DNA from 2 places in the Faecalibacterium sp. i21-0019-B1 genome. Region 2 is predicted to be linked to the other one. Evidence: predicted binding sites of a transcription regulator. Region 2 holds the regulator's gene; the other holds the start of a gene.

Region 1 (6,808 bases), 1.3 Mb from region 2:
TTACCTGACAAGGAATTTCGCTACCTTAGGACCGTTATAGTTACGGCCGCCGTTCACTGGGGCTTCGATTCAATGCTTGCACATCTCCTCTTAACCTTCCAGCACCGGGCAGGCGTCAGCTCGTATACGTCATCTTTCGATTTAGCACAAACCTGTGTTTTTGGTAAACAGTTGCTTGGGCCGATTCTCTGCGGCTGCATTGCTGCAGCACCCCTTCTCCCGAAGTTACGGGGTCAATTTGCCGAGTTCCTTAACAACCCTTCTCCCGTTGGCCTTAGAATCTTCTTCCTACCTACCTGTGTCGGTTTGCGGTACGGGCACCGCAGAAATTCACACAGCTTTTCTCGCCATCTTCCATCCCGGACTTCGGTACTAACTTCCCTCGATCGCTACCGGAACCAACACCCGGCTCCGAGACTTCATATGTGTCCCTGTGCTTAACTCTTTTGGTGGTGACGGAATCTCTACCGTCTGTGCATCGGCTACGCCGTTAGGCCTCACCTTAGCTCCCGACTAACCTGGAGCGGACGAACCTTCCTCCAGAAACCTGAGGCTTTCGGCCATGCAGATTCTCACTGCATTCGCGCTACTCATTCCGGCATTCTCACTTCTATACACTCCACAGCCGCTTGCGCTACTGTTTCACCGCGTATACAACGCTCCCCTACCCAATACATTGCTGTATTGCCTAAGCTTCGGTGTCAGGTTTAGCCCCGTTAAATTCTCCGCGCAAAGACGCTCGACCAGTGAGCTATTACGCACTCTTTGAATGAGTGGCTGCTTCTGAGCCAACATCCTGGTTGTCTACGTATCTTCACATCGTTTTCCACTTAACCTGACTTTGGGACCTTAGCTGTAGATCTGGGCTGTTTCCCTTTTGACAATGACATTTATCTGACACTGTCTGACTCCCAAGCATCAATACTCTGGCATTCTGAGTTTGATAAGCTTCGCTAACCTCTCGGCCGCTAGGCTATTCAGTGCTTTACCTCCAGGTATCTAACTTGAGGCTAGTCCTAAAACTATTTCGGGGAGAACCAGCTATCTCCGGGTTCGATTGGAATTTCTCCGCTACCCACAGTTCATCCGCCGCCTTTTCAACGGAGGTCGGTTCGGTCCTCCATGGAATTTTACTTCCACTTCAACCTGACCATGGGTAGGTCACCCGGTTTCGGGCCCATTATATGCAACTTAACGCCCTTTTCAAACTCGCTTTCGCTTCGGCTCCAGACCTTAAGTCCTTAACCTTGCTGCATACAATCGCTCGCCGGACCGTTCTACAAAAAGTACCCTATCACGCTTTGACGCGCTCTAGGTGCTTGTAGGCACAGGGTTTCAGGTTCTTTTTCACTCCCCTCCCGGGGTGCTTTTCACCTTTCCTTCACAGTACTATACGCTATCGGTCACTGGGTAGTATTTAGGGTTGGAGGGTGGTCCCCCCGTATTCCGACCAGGTTTCACGTGTCTGGCCGTACTCTGGAATTCGCTCGGCTCTTGTCGTTTTCACCTACGTGGTTCTCACACTCTCTGACCGGCCTTCCCATGCCGTTCGGTTAACAACTTAAGTCCTAAATGCGCTCCGTACCCCGAAAGTATTTCTACTCTCGGTTTGCCCTCTTCCGCGTTCGCTCGCCACTACTTACGGAATCTCGTTTGATGTCTCTTCCTCGCCCTACTTAGATGTTTCAGTTCAGGCGGTTCCCTCGATATACCTATTTTGAAGTTCAGTATAACGTACCTGAGTATGAACCCAGGTGAGTTTCCTCATTCAGAGATCTCCGGATCAATGCTTATTTGCAGCTCCCCGAAGCTTATCGCAGCTTATCACGTCTTTCATCGGCTCCCAGTGCCAAGGCATTCGCCCTGCGCCCTTGTTCGCTTGACCTTTCAAACGTTCTCTTGGAACATTTGGTATCCTCTTGATTCTCTCTTGCCAACGAAGATTATTGTTACCCTTCCTTTTGAAATTGCAATATTTCTTAAAAAGAACTTACTATAATCTTTGTTTCGCAGTTATTATTCAGTTTTCAAGGTACGTCTTGGTGATGTTCTTCAAAGCCCGGTCTCCCGGAACTTTGAGAAACATCACATGGTGGGCCAAAATGGACTCGAACCATCGACCTCACGATTATCAGTCGTGTGCTCTAGCCAGCTGAGCTATTGGCCCATGTGGTGGAGATTAAGGGAATCGAACCCTTGACCCCCTGCTTGCAAAGCAGGTGCTCTCCCAGCTGAGCTAAACCCCCACATTAGGAATTGAGTTCCCTTTTCAGGGCCCTCAAAATCGAACAATATCTACTCTTCTCGTTTGTTACCTGTCCAAGGACTGTCCATCTTTTGATGTCCTGTCCTTGCCTGACTCCTTAGAAAGGAGGTGATCCAGCCGCAGGTTCTCCTACGGCTACCTTGTTACGACTTCACCCCAATCACCAGTTTTACCTTCGGCGGCGTCCTCCTTGCGGTTAGACTACCGACTTCGGGTCCCCCCGGCTCTCATGGTGTGACGGGCGGTGTGTACAAGGCCCGGGAACGTATTCACCGTGGCATGCTGATCCACGATTACTAGCAATTCCGACTTCGTGCAGGCGAGTTGCAGCCTGCAGTCCGAACTGGGACGTTGTTTCTGAGTTTTGCTCCACCTCGCGGTCTTGCTTCTCTTTGTTTAACGCCATTGTAGTACGTGTGTAGCCCAAGTCATAAAGGGCATGATGATTTGACGTCATCCCCACCTTCCTCCGTTTTGTCAACGGCAGTCTGGCCAGAGTCCTCTTGCGTAGTAACTGACCATAAGGGTTGCGCTCGTTGCGGGACTTAACCCAACATCTCACGACACGAGCTGACGACAACCATGCACCACCTGTCTCCTTGCTCCGAAGAGATTACATATTTCTATGTCTGTCAAGGGATGTCAAGACTTGGTAAGGTTCTTCGCGTTGCGTCGAATTAAACCACATACTCCACTGCTTGTGCGGGCCCCCGTCAATTCCTTTGAGTTTCAACCTTGCGGTCGTACTCCCCAGGTGGATTACTTATTGTGTTAACTGCGGCACTGAAGGGGTCAATCCTCCAACACCTAGTAATCATCGTTTACGGTGTGGACTACCAGGGTATCTAATCCTGTTTGCTACCCACACTTTCGAGCCTCAGCGTCAGTTGGTGCCCAGTAGGCCGCCTTCGCCACTGGTGTTCCTCCCGATATCTACGCATTCCACCGCTACACCGGGAATTCCGCCTACCTCTGCACTACTCAAGAAAAACAGTTTTGAAAGCAGTTTATGGGTTGAGCCCATAGATTTCACTTCCAACTTGTCTTCCCGCCTGCGCTCCCTTTACACCCAGTAATTCCGGACAACGCTTGTGACCTACGTTTTACCGCGGCTGCTGGCACGTAGTTAGCCGTCACTTCCTTGTTGGGTACCGTCATTATCTTCCCCAACAACAGGAGTTTACAATCCGAAGACCTTCTTCCTCCACGCGGCGTCGCTGCATCAGGGTTTCCCCCATTGTGCAATATTCCCCACTGCTGCCTCCCGTAGGAGTCTGGGCCGTGTCTCAGTCCCAATGTGGCCGTTCAACCTCTCAGTCCGGCTACCGATCGTTGCCTTGGTGGGCCATTACCTCACCAACTAGCTAATCGGACGCGAGGCCATCTCAAAGCGGATTGCTCCTTTTCCCTCTGGTCGATGCCGACCCGTGGGCTTATGCGGTATTAGCAGTCGTTTCCAACTGTTGTCCCCCTCTTTGAGGCAGGTTCCTCACGCGTTACTCACCCGTTCGCCACTCGCTCGAGAAAGCAAGCTCTCTCTCGCTCGTTCGACTTGCATGTGTTAGGCGCGCCGCCAGCGTTCGTCCTGAGCCAGGATCAAACTCTTTATAAATGATATTTATCACTTTTAAAGTGTTAAATCTTGTTCGCTCAGCACGCAATCGCTTGCGTCCTGTGTGAATTACTTTTGGAATTGTTTTTAGTGTTTTTCCAAACACTTAAAAGGTTCCTTACAAGTTTTTCGATATTGTTCAATTTTCAAGGTCCTGTAGCGCCTCAGCCTTTCGGCTGACGACCTGTTTATTGTACCACCGAAGTGGTTTTTTGTCAAGCCTTATTTTTTAGAAGCTTTTGAACTTTCTGAACTTGGACTGCTTCAAGCATCTCAGTGTCAGCTGGTGTTTTCTGCGTCTATTGGTTCTTTTCAAGGGCTTCCTGCTGAGGCTTCGGAAGTCATTCTTTTGCCTCAGCACTTGGCGCTCAAGTATAATACCACACCCCCGCCTCCTTGTCAACACTTTTTGACAGATTTTTTCCATTCTTTTTTGCGCACGACCGGAAACGGCATCTGACCGTGAGGTATATGCGCCGCAGCTGCTTTGGTGCAGCTTGGCACAAATGCCCTTTCTCTTTACTTATATAATGTATTATAAAGCTTTCGCCGTATAATATTTTGCGATATTACACCTCGGAAACAGGTGTGCGTTGTCAAGAGGTCTTGGCTCAGATTTTATCCTGAAAATTATCCATGAATTTTGGCTAAAACTCCAAAACGCAAAATGTAGTGGTATTTTCCTTGACTTGCCACTAGATAGTGATAGAATAGAGCTACATTCAGTTTGTTGGATATCGTGTGCGTAAAACGGGTATCTCTTATTGTAAGAGATACCCGTTCACACTGTGCTTTATTTGTTAAGGAGGAGAGCCGATGAAGATCATCAAACGCAACGGTGCAGAGGTCCCCTTTGATATCACCAAGATCATCACCGCTGTTACTAAGGCCAGCGATTCCGTGAGCGGCCAGAGCCGTCTAACCAAGGACCAGATCACCCAGATCGCCGCTGCTGTTACCGACCAGTGTCAGGCGCTGAACCGCGCCGTCAGCGTGGAAGAAGTGCAGGATATGGTGGAGAACCAGCTCATGGACATCAAGGCACATGATGTGGCCCGGCACTACATCACCTACCGCTATGTGCAGAGCCTGAAGCGCCAGACCAACACCACCGATGAGCGCATCCTGAGCCTGATCGAGTGCCAGAACGAAGAGGTCAAGCAGGAGAACGCCAATAAGAACCCCACCGTGAACAGCGTACAGCGCGACTATATGGCCGGTGAGATCTCCAAAGATCTGACCGCCCGTCTGCTGCTGGACCCGGAGATCGTCAAGGCACATCAGGAGGGTCTGATCCACTTCCACGATTCCGACTACTTTGCCCAGCACATGCACAACTGCGATCTGGTGAATCTGGAGGACATGCTGCAGAACGGCACCGTCATTTCCGGCACCTATATTGAAAAGCCTCACAGCTTCTCCACCGCCTGCAACATCGCCACCCAGATCATTGCACAGGTGGCATCCAACCAGTACGGCGGCCAGAGCATCAGCCTGACCCACCTCGCCCCCTTTGTGGATGTCTCCCGCAAGAAGATCGCCGCTGAGGTAGAAGTGGAAATGGCCGGTCTGGACGTTTCTGCCGAGCGCAAGAAGGAGATCGTAGAGCGCCGCCTGCGCAGCGAGATCAACCGCGGTGTGCAGACCATCCAGTATCAGGTGGTCACGCTGATGACCACCAATGGTCAGGCCCCCTTTATCACCGTGTTCATGTATCTGGGTGAGGCGCGCAATCCGCAGGAGAAGGCAGACCTTGCCATCATCATTGAGGAGACTATCCGCCAGCGCTATCAGGGCGTGAAGAACGAGGCCGGTGTGTGGATCACCCCCGCCTTCCCCAAGCTGATCTATGTGCTGGAAGAGGACAACATCCGCCCCGGCACTCCCTACTATTATCTGACCGAGCTGGCCGCCAAGTGCACCGCAAAACGCATGGTGCCCGACTATATCTCCGAGAAGAAGATGCTGGAGCTCAAGGTGGACAAAAACGGCGAAGGCCACTGCTACACCTGCATGGGCTGCCGCAGCTTCCTGACCCCCTATGTGGACCCCGAGACCGGCAAGCCCAAATACTACGGTCGGTTCAATCAGGGCGTTGTCACCATCAATCTGGTGGATGTGGCACTCTCCTCCAAGGGCAACTTTGAGAAGTTCTGGAAGATCTTCGACGAGCGTCTGGCCCTGTGCCACCGCGCACTGCAGGCACGGCACAAGCGGCTGCTGGGCACTCCCAGCGATGCCGCTCCCATTCTGTGGCAGTATGGTGCACTGGCTCGCCTGAAAAAGGGGGAAAAGATCGACAAGCTGCTGTTCGGCGGCTACTCCACCATCAGTCTGGGCTATGCCGGTCTGTATGAGTGCGTGAAGTATATGACCGGCAAGAGCCACACCGATGCCGGTGCAAAGCCCTTTGCTCTGAGCGTGATGCAGCACATGAACGACAAGTGCAACGCCTGGAAAAAGGCCGAGAACATCGACTACTCTCTCTATGGCACCCCGCTGGAATCCACCACCTACAAGTTCGCCAAGTGCCTGCAGAAGCGCTTTGGCATCGTGCCCGGCATTACCGACAAGAACTATATCACCAACAGCTACCATGTGCATGTGTCGGAGCAGATCGATGCCTTCACCAAGCTGAAGTTTGAATCCGACTTCCAGCGCCTGTCCCCGGGCGGTGCCATCAGTTATGTGGAAGTGCCCAACATGCAGGACAATCTGGAAGCCGTCATAAGTGTGCTGCAGTTCATCTATGACAACATCATGTATGCGGAGTTGAACACCAAGTCGGATTACTGTCAGGTCTGCGGTTATGACGGCGAGATCAAGATCGTGGAGGATGACGGCAAGTTGGTGTGGGAGTGCCCCAAGTGCGGCAACCGCGACCAGAACAAGCTGAACGTTGCCCGCCGCACCTGTGGCTATATCGGCAC
Region 2 (6,808 bases):
CTATATCGACGAGATCGACAAGATCACCCGCAAGAGTGAGAACCCCTCCATCACCCGCGATGTGGGCGGCGAGGGCGTGCAGCAGGCCCTGCTGAAGATTTTGGAGGGCACTGTGAGCAATGTTCCTCCGCAGGGCGGCCGCAAGCACCCGCAGCAGGAGTTCATCCAGATCGACACCACCAACATCCTGTTCATCTGCGGCGGTGCATTTGATGGCTTGGATAAGTATATCCTGCGCCGCACCGATAAGTCCGCACTGGGCTTCGGCAGCAGCCTGAAGGATAATTCCAGCGAAGCGGAGAAGGCTCTGCTGCGCAAGGTGGAACCCCACGATCTGGTCAAGTTCGGCCTGATCCCGGAACTGATCGGCCGTCTGCCGGTCATTACCGTGCTGGACGATCTGGACGAGGACGCTCTGGTTCGCGTGCTCAAGGAGCCGCGCAACAGCCTTGTGAAGCAGTATAAGGAACTTCTGAGCATGGATAATGTGGAACTGAACTTCACGGATGAAGCACTCCACGCCATTGCCCGCAAGACGATCGAGCGCAAGACCGGTGCCCGCGGCCTGCGCAGCGTGATGGAAAGCATTCTGCTGCCCATCATGTACGAGGTGCCCACCGATGCTACCATCATCCGCGTAACTGTGGATGAAGATACCGTGGAAGGCGGCAAAGCACATCTGGAATACGGCGCGGTGCGCAAGCGCTATAAAAATCAGGTCGCTCTGAGCTGACGCTTTTAGCGTACAGCAGGGGAGCAAAGACCCGGCATTCAAGCTCTGTTTCAAAAGCTTTTTGCTTTTGGCAGGGCTTTTTGCTTTATTATTCTTGTTTCCGAGGGCAAAATGTACTATAATATTAAGGTCTGGAATGGCATGGGGAACGCTCCCTGGCAGGAATGCTCCGCAAAATGCCGCTCTGGCGCTATGGGTAACAGGAAGTACGATAAAGGAGTGTGTTTTCAATGGCAAATTATCTTGCAATGAATCGTGATGAACTCACTGCCGAAAAGGCAGCGCTTGAAGCAAAGTACAAGGAATTTCAGGCCAAGGGCCTCAAGCTGAATATGGCCCGCGGCAAGCCCGGCCCTCACCAGATGGATCTGGCCATGGACCTGCTGAAGATGAACGATTACACCACCGATGCTGGCACGGATGCCCGCAACTATGGCGAGCTGGAAGGCCTGCAGGAGGCCCGCGTGCTGTTTGCGGATGTCTTTGGCGTAAAGCCGGAGGAAGTGTTCGTGGGCGGCAACTCCAGCCTGCAGCTGATGTATAACCTCGTCAATATCGGCTATGTGTTCGGTTTCCCGGAGTCTCCGTGCCCCTGGTCTCAGGTGGAGAAGCGCAAGTTCCTCTGCCCGGTGCCCGGCTATGACCGTCACTTTGCTATTACCGAGGAGTTTGGCTTTGAGCTGATCAGCGTGCCTATGACCCCCAATGGCCCGGATATGGACATTGTGGAAAAGCTGGTGGCCGAGGATCCTGACATCAAGGGCATCTGGTGTGTGCCGCAGTATTCCAACCCCGATGGCTACACCTACAGCGATGAGACCATCGAGCGTTTTGCCAAGATGAAGACCGCTGCGCCTGATTTCAAAATCTTCTGGGATGAAGCCTATATCGTCCATCACCTGACCGATGAGATCATTGAGACTCCGGTGCTGCTGAACGAGAGCAAGAAGTACGGCAACGAAAACCGTGTGTTCATGTTCACTTCCACCAGCAAGATCACCTTCCCGGGCGCAGGTGTCTCTGCCATTGCCTGCAGCGAGAGCAGCATGAAGTATATCTGCAAGCGCTTCTCGGTCATGATCATCAGCTACGACAAGATGAACCAGCTGCGCCACGTCCGCTTCCTGAAGAACAAGGAAGGTGTGCTGGCCCACATGGCAAAGCACCGTCGTCGTCTGGTGCCCTGCTTTGATGCCGTCAAGACCGCGTTCAAGAACAACCTCATCCCCTGCGGGGATATTGCCCACTGGACGGACCCCAAGGGCGGCTACTTCATCAGCCTGTATGTGATGCCCGGCTGTGCAAAGCGCGTGGCGGGTCTGTGCAAGGATGCGGGCCTGACCCTGACCGGTGCCGGTTCTGCATATCCCTATCACAAGGACCCCGAGGATTCTCACCTGCGCATTGCGCCCACCTATCCCAGTCTGGACGAGGTGGAAACCGCTTCCGAACTGCTGTGCATCTGTGTGCGTCTGGCTGTGGCAGAAAAACTGCTGGCTGACAAGGCAGACTAACATTTTTTGATTTTATCTCCTCTGTGCGGCCCGTCTGGGCCGTCAGGGGAGTTTTGTCGCAAGAAAGCCGGCACGACGGCCCCCTTGCGGAAATGATAAGGCCCGCCGGAGCAGGCGGTCCGCACTAGAATACGGGCGGCAGCTGCAAGAACTGCTGCTTTTGGAGGTTCCCTGAATTTTATGAAAACAAAAGGAAAAGCATGGCATCTGATCGCCACAGTGCTGTTGATCGTGGTATTTGTGTATACTGCGTTCTTCGGTGTGTATGCCAAGTACGGCGATACGACCACGACCTACATCAAAGGTGCAAAGGATATCCGCTTCGGTGTGGATATTAAGGGCGGTGTCAACGTCACCTTTGTGCCGTCGGATGGCTACGATGCTACCGAAGAACAGCTGGAAGCAGCCCAGCTCGTCATTGAGAACCGTCTCGTGGCGCTGAACGTGACCGACTATGAGCTGTATGTGGACAACAATTCCGACAGCCTGATCCTGGAGTTCCCGTGGCAGTCCGGTGAGACGGATTTTGACCCGGAAGCTGCGATCGATGAGATCGGCACCACCGCCTATCTGACCTTCCGCGAGGGAAGCAGTGTGGACGGTGAGCTGATCCTGGACGGCTCCATGATCGAGAGCGCCGCAGCTCAGTATGGCCCCGTCAGCAATGGCGGTGCTTCGGAATATTTCGTCTCCTTGAAGTTCACCGATGACGGTGCCAAGGCATTTGGCGATGCTACCACAAAGCTGGCTGCATCGGGCGGCACCATCAGCATCTGGCTGGACGATGAAAACGTGAGCACGGCCACGGTCAACACCGCTATTACCGATGGCTCTGCCATCATTACAAGCTCGGCTTCCAATCCTTTCACGCAGGAGCAGGTCGTCAAGATGGCCCGCCAGATCAACTCCGGCGCACTGCCCTTTGCACTGACGGTGGACAGCTATTCCACCGTCAGCCCCAGTCTGGGCGAGAACAGCCTGAGCGCCATGGTTCTGGCCGGCCTGATCGCCTTTGCACTGATCGTGGTGTTCATGACGATGCTGTACCGTCTGCCGGGCTTCCTTGCATGTATTGCACTGGCTGGTCAGGTGGCAGCAACGCTGGCGTTCGTTTCCGGTTACTTCCCGGTGTTTGAAAGCTTTACCATGACCCTGCCCGGCATCGCAGGCATCATCCTTGCCATCGGCATGGGCGTGGATGCCAATGTTATCACGGCAGAACGCATCAAGGAAGAGCTGAAAAACGGCAAGTCGCTGGATGGCGCACTCAAGAGCGGTTTTGCCCGCGGCCTGACCCCCATCGTTGACGGCAACGTGACCATCGTCATCGTGGCCATCGTGCTGATGGGTGCCTTTGGCCCCTCGGACGGCATGTTTGCAAAGGCACTCCACTTTGTGTTCTTTGCCTTTGGCCCCTCCACCGCAGGCACTATTTATGCCTTCGGTTACACGCTGCTCACCGGCGTGCTGCTGAACTTTGTGTTTGGCGTGTTTGCTACCCGTGTGATGATCCGCGGTGCGGCATCCATCAAGGCTCTGCGCAACCCTTGGCTTTACGGCGCTGAAAAGCCCGGCAAGGAAAAAACCGAGAAGAAGCCTATCGACTTTGTGGGCCTGCGCAAGCGTTTCCTGACGATCTCCTCCTGCCTGATGGCAGCCATCGTGCTGTGCGCTGTGGTTTTGGGTGTCCATCTGGATACCGAGTTCACCGGCGGTGCCATGATCACCCTGAGCTACGAGGGCAGCTTTACCATGTCGGATGTGCAGAAGGTTGCATCCTCTGCATTGGAGAATAACGGCCTGACCCTGCAGACCGGCGAGAATGTTGCTACCGGTGGCCAGACCCTGAAAATCTCGATGCCCGGTACCGAAACAGTGACTACCGAGCAGGTGGCTAAGCTGCTGGACAGCCTGAACGAAAGCTGCCCGGACAACAATTTTGAACAGCTGTCGCTGAGCAACGTCAGCGCTGCCATGGGCACCAAGTTCCTGCAGAAGAGTCTGGTTGCCGTGGTGTTTGCACTGGTGCTGATCCTGCTGTACATCGCCCTGCGCTTCAAGAACATCGGCGGCCTGACCGGCGGCATGATGGCAGTGCTGGCGCTTGTGAACGACCTGATGGTGGTGTTTGGCACCTTTGTGCTGCTGCGCACCGCGCTGGATGGCAACTTCATTGCCGCCATGCTTACCATCCTTGGCTACTCCATCAACGATACTGTTGTGGTCTACGACCGTATCCGCGAGAACCGCACCCTGATGGGCAAAAAGGCATCCTTTGAAGAGCTGGTGAACCACTCGGTGAACCAGTCCGCCCGCCGCACCCTGATCACCACCATTACCACGGTGATGGCGCTGGGCGTTATGTGCATCGTGGCAAAGCTGTATGGTCTGGACAGCATCTTTACCTTTGCGTTCCCGCTGATGATGGGCATGATCAGCGGCGTGTACACTTCGCTGTGCGTTTCCACCTCTGCGTGGGTGCTGTGGAGTGAGCGCAAGCCCAAGACCAAAGCCTAAAAACACAGCCCGGTCAGACCGGACAGGAGGAACAGAACATGAAGTGTCCCTATTGCGGAGCCGAGGAATCCAAAGTGATCGATTCCCGCCCCACCGAAGACAGTGAGCGCATCCGCCGCCGCCGCGAATGCCTGAGCTGCCATATGCGCTTTACGACCTATGAGGTCGTGGAGACTGTTCCGCTTGTGGTCATCAAAAAGGACAGCTCCCGTGAGCCGTTCGACCGGCAGAAGCTGCTCAACGCCATGGTGCGTGCCTGCGCCAAGCGGCCGGTCAGCTACGAATCGCTGGAGCGTGCGGTAAGCAGCATTGAGCAGACGCTGCTCAGCTCCTACGACCGTGAGATCCCCAGCGTGCGCATCGGTGAGCTGACCATGCAGGAACTGAAAAAGATCGACGAAGTGGCATATGTTCGCTTTGCATCGGTCTACCGTCAGTTTGCAGACGTGGAAAGCTTTTTCAATGAGCTGAAAAAGCTGATGGGCGACCGCAAGGAACCACAGAAATAATTCGCATCAGAACACCGGCTTTCGCCCAATGGGGCAGGGCCGGTGTTTTTGTTTATACCAGCCGGTGCGAGAGCCATTCCAGTGTTTCCACCTGTACCTGTGCGCGGCGCAGCTCACCAAAGGCTTCCTCTGGGGCACCCATTTCCAGGTGTCCGTCCGCCGCCCGCAGTGCAGCTTCCAGCTCGGTAAAATCTGCGGTGCGCAGCAGGTGGTTCATTTTGGTGCGCATTTGGTCGCACCGGTCGGCACCATCAGCAAGCGCCTGCCGGGCGGCAGGGTAGTCGGCATTGCGGATGGCTTCGGCGGCGGTGTCAAGGTCTGCCGAGATCACATCCGCAAAGCTCTGCACCTTCCAGCTGCTGTAAAAGGCTACGCTCAACAGTACGGCCACAATGGCGATACATGCATAGATCCGCTTCATCCGCTCACCTCAATGGGAGCCGCCGGCACGGCGGTTCTCTTTTTTTAGCAAAAAATAATCCTCGGTCTCGTTGCCGATCAGCAGCAAAATTTCTTCCGGCAGCAGGGTGTTGGCCTGCGCCGTGCGTTCCAGCCACGCGCGGTCCTTGCCGCACCAGCGCAGGTTGTCTTCCAGCACCTGTCCGTCCAGCACAAAGGGAATGGTGGCGTTGGTATGGGTCACCTTCAGCTGCAGGTCAGCAAGACGGGCTGGCTCTTTTTCTGGCCGCAGTGCTGCCGAAAGGGTGCCGTTCGTCTCGATCACCGCGTAGGAGACCTCCCGTGGGTCAAAAATATTTTTACCGCGCAGCGCTTCCATCAGGTCGGCTGTGGTCAGCCGCAGCATCCGCAAGGCTTTCTGATCGATCTGCCCGTCCAAGATCACCGTTTTGGGTCTGCCGGAGAGAAAGTTGAAGAATTTCTGGCTGCGGAAGCTCAGCACGGAGCCCAGCAGTTCCAGCGCTGCAATGAGAAACAGCGGGATCAGGCTGGATGTGATGGGCACCTCTTCCGATTCAATGGAGATGGATGCCAGATTGGAAATGAGAATGGTGGACACCAGTTCTTCTGGCTGCAGTTCGCCCAGCTGGCGCTTGCCCATCAGCCGCATGGCAAACAGAACGCACAGATAAATGATGATAGTGCGGCAGATCAGAAGCTTCAAGTAACAAGACCTCCTGTCGTTTCTGGCGGAATGGATGCCGCTGTAGCCGGGCATACTGCTGTGCAAAGGAGTGGTTGGATGCGGCAGTTATCACAGAGCCTTGCGGCAAATCTTGCGGTGCTGGACAAAATGTTTGGCACCTCTGCGGATTATTATGCCAAGGAGATCACGATTTATCATTGCAGGGGAAGCATCCTGCTGTTTGACGGCATGGCAAGCCTGGATTCTTTGTGGGAGCTTTTACTGGATGCGGCCAGCCGTCAGGCACCGCCGCAGCAGGCAGGCCAGCGTTGCACCGGGCCGCAGGTCTTTGAGCTGATCCTGCACGGCTCAGCATTTCCGGCAGAAAGTGAGCCGGTAACAGATCTGGCTGATCTGATCAAACGAATGACGGCAGGCATGGCGGTCTTAC

What was found. Region 2 encodes NrdR, which represses ribonucleotide reductase genes. Its sites were predicted from a motif close to CACNANATNTNGTG; they were not measured.
Region 1: nrdD (anaerobic ribonucleoside-triphosphate reductase) is a predicted target of NrdR. The motif match lies at 4,540-4,553, and genes of this name have one in related genera.

What each region holds. Positions count from the first base shown of each region.
Region 1 covers NZ_AP031425.1:2,845,941-2,852,748, forward strand. Annotated here, with positions in the region: rRNA gene ACGHP1_RS14170 (23S ribosomal RNA) at 1-1,885, opposite strand, end outside; tRNA gene ACGHP1_RS14175 (tRNA-Ile) at 2,091-2,167, opposite strand; tRNA gene ACGHP1_RS14180 (tRNA-Ala) at 2,171-2,246, opposite strand; rRNA gene ACGHP1_RS14185 (16S ribosomal RNA) at 2,368-3,878, opposite strand; gene nrdD (anaerobic ribonucleoside-triphosphate reductase) at 4,695-6,808, shown strand, end outside.
Region 2 covers NZ_AP031425.1:1,591,578-1,598,385, reverse strand. Annotated here, with positions in the region: gene clpX (ATP-dependent Clp protease ATP-binding subunit ClpX) at 1-733, shown strand, start outside; gene ACGHP1_RS08065 (aminotransferase) at 964-2,247, shown strand; gene secF (protein translocase subunit SecF) at 2,428-4,764, shown strand; gene nrdR (transcriptional regulator NrdR) at 4,803-5,273, shown strand; gene ACGHP1_RS08050 (DUF4363 family protein) at 5,326-5,694, opposite strand; gene ACGHP1_RS08045 (DUF421 domain-containing protein) at 5,704-6,396, opposite strand; gene ACGHP1_RS08040 (spore germination protein) at 6,475-6,808, shown strand, end outside.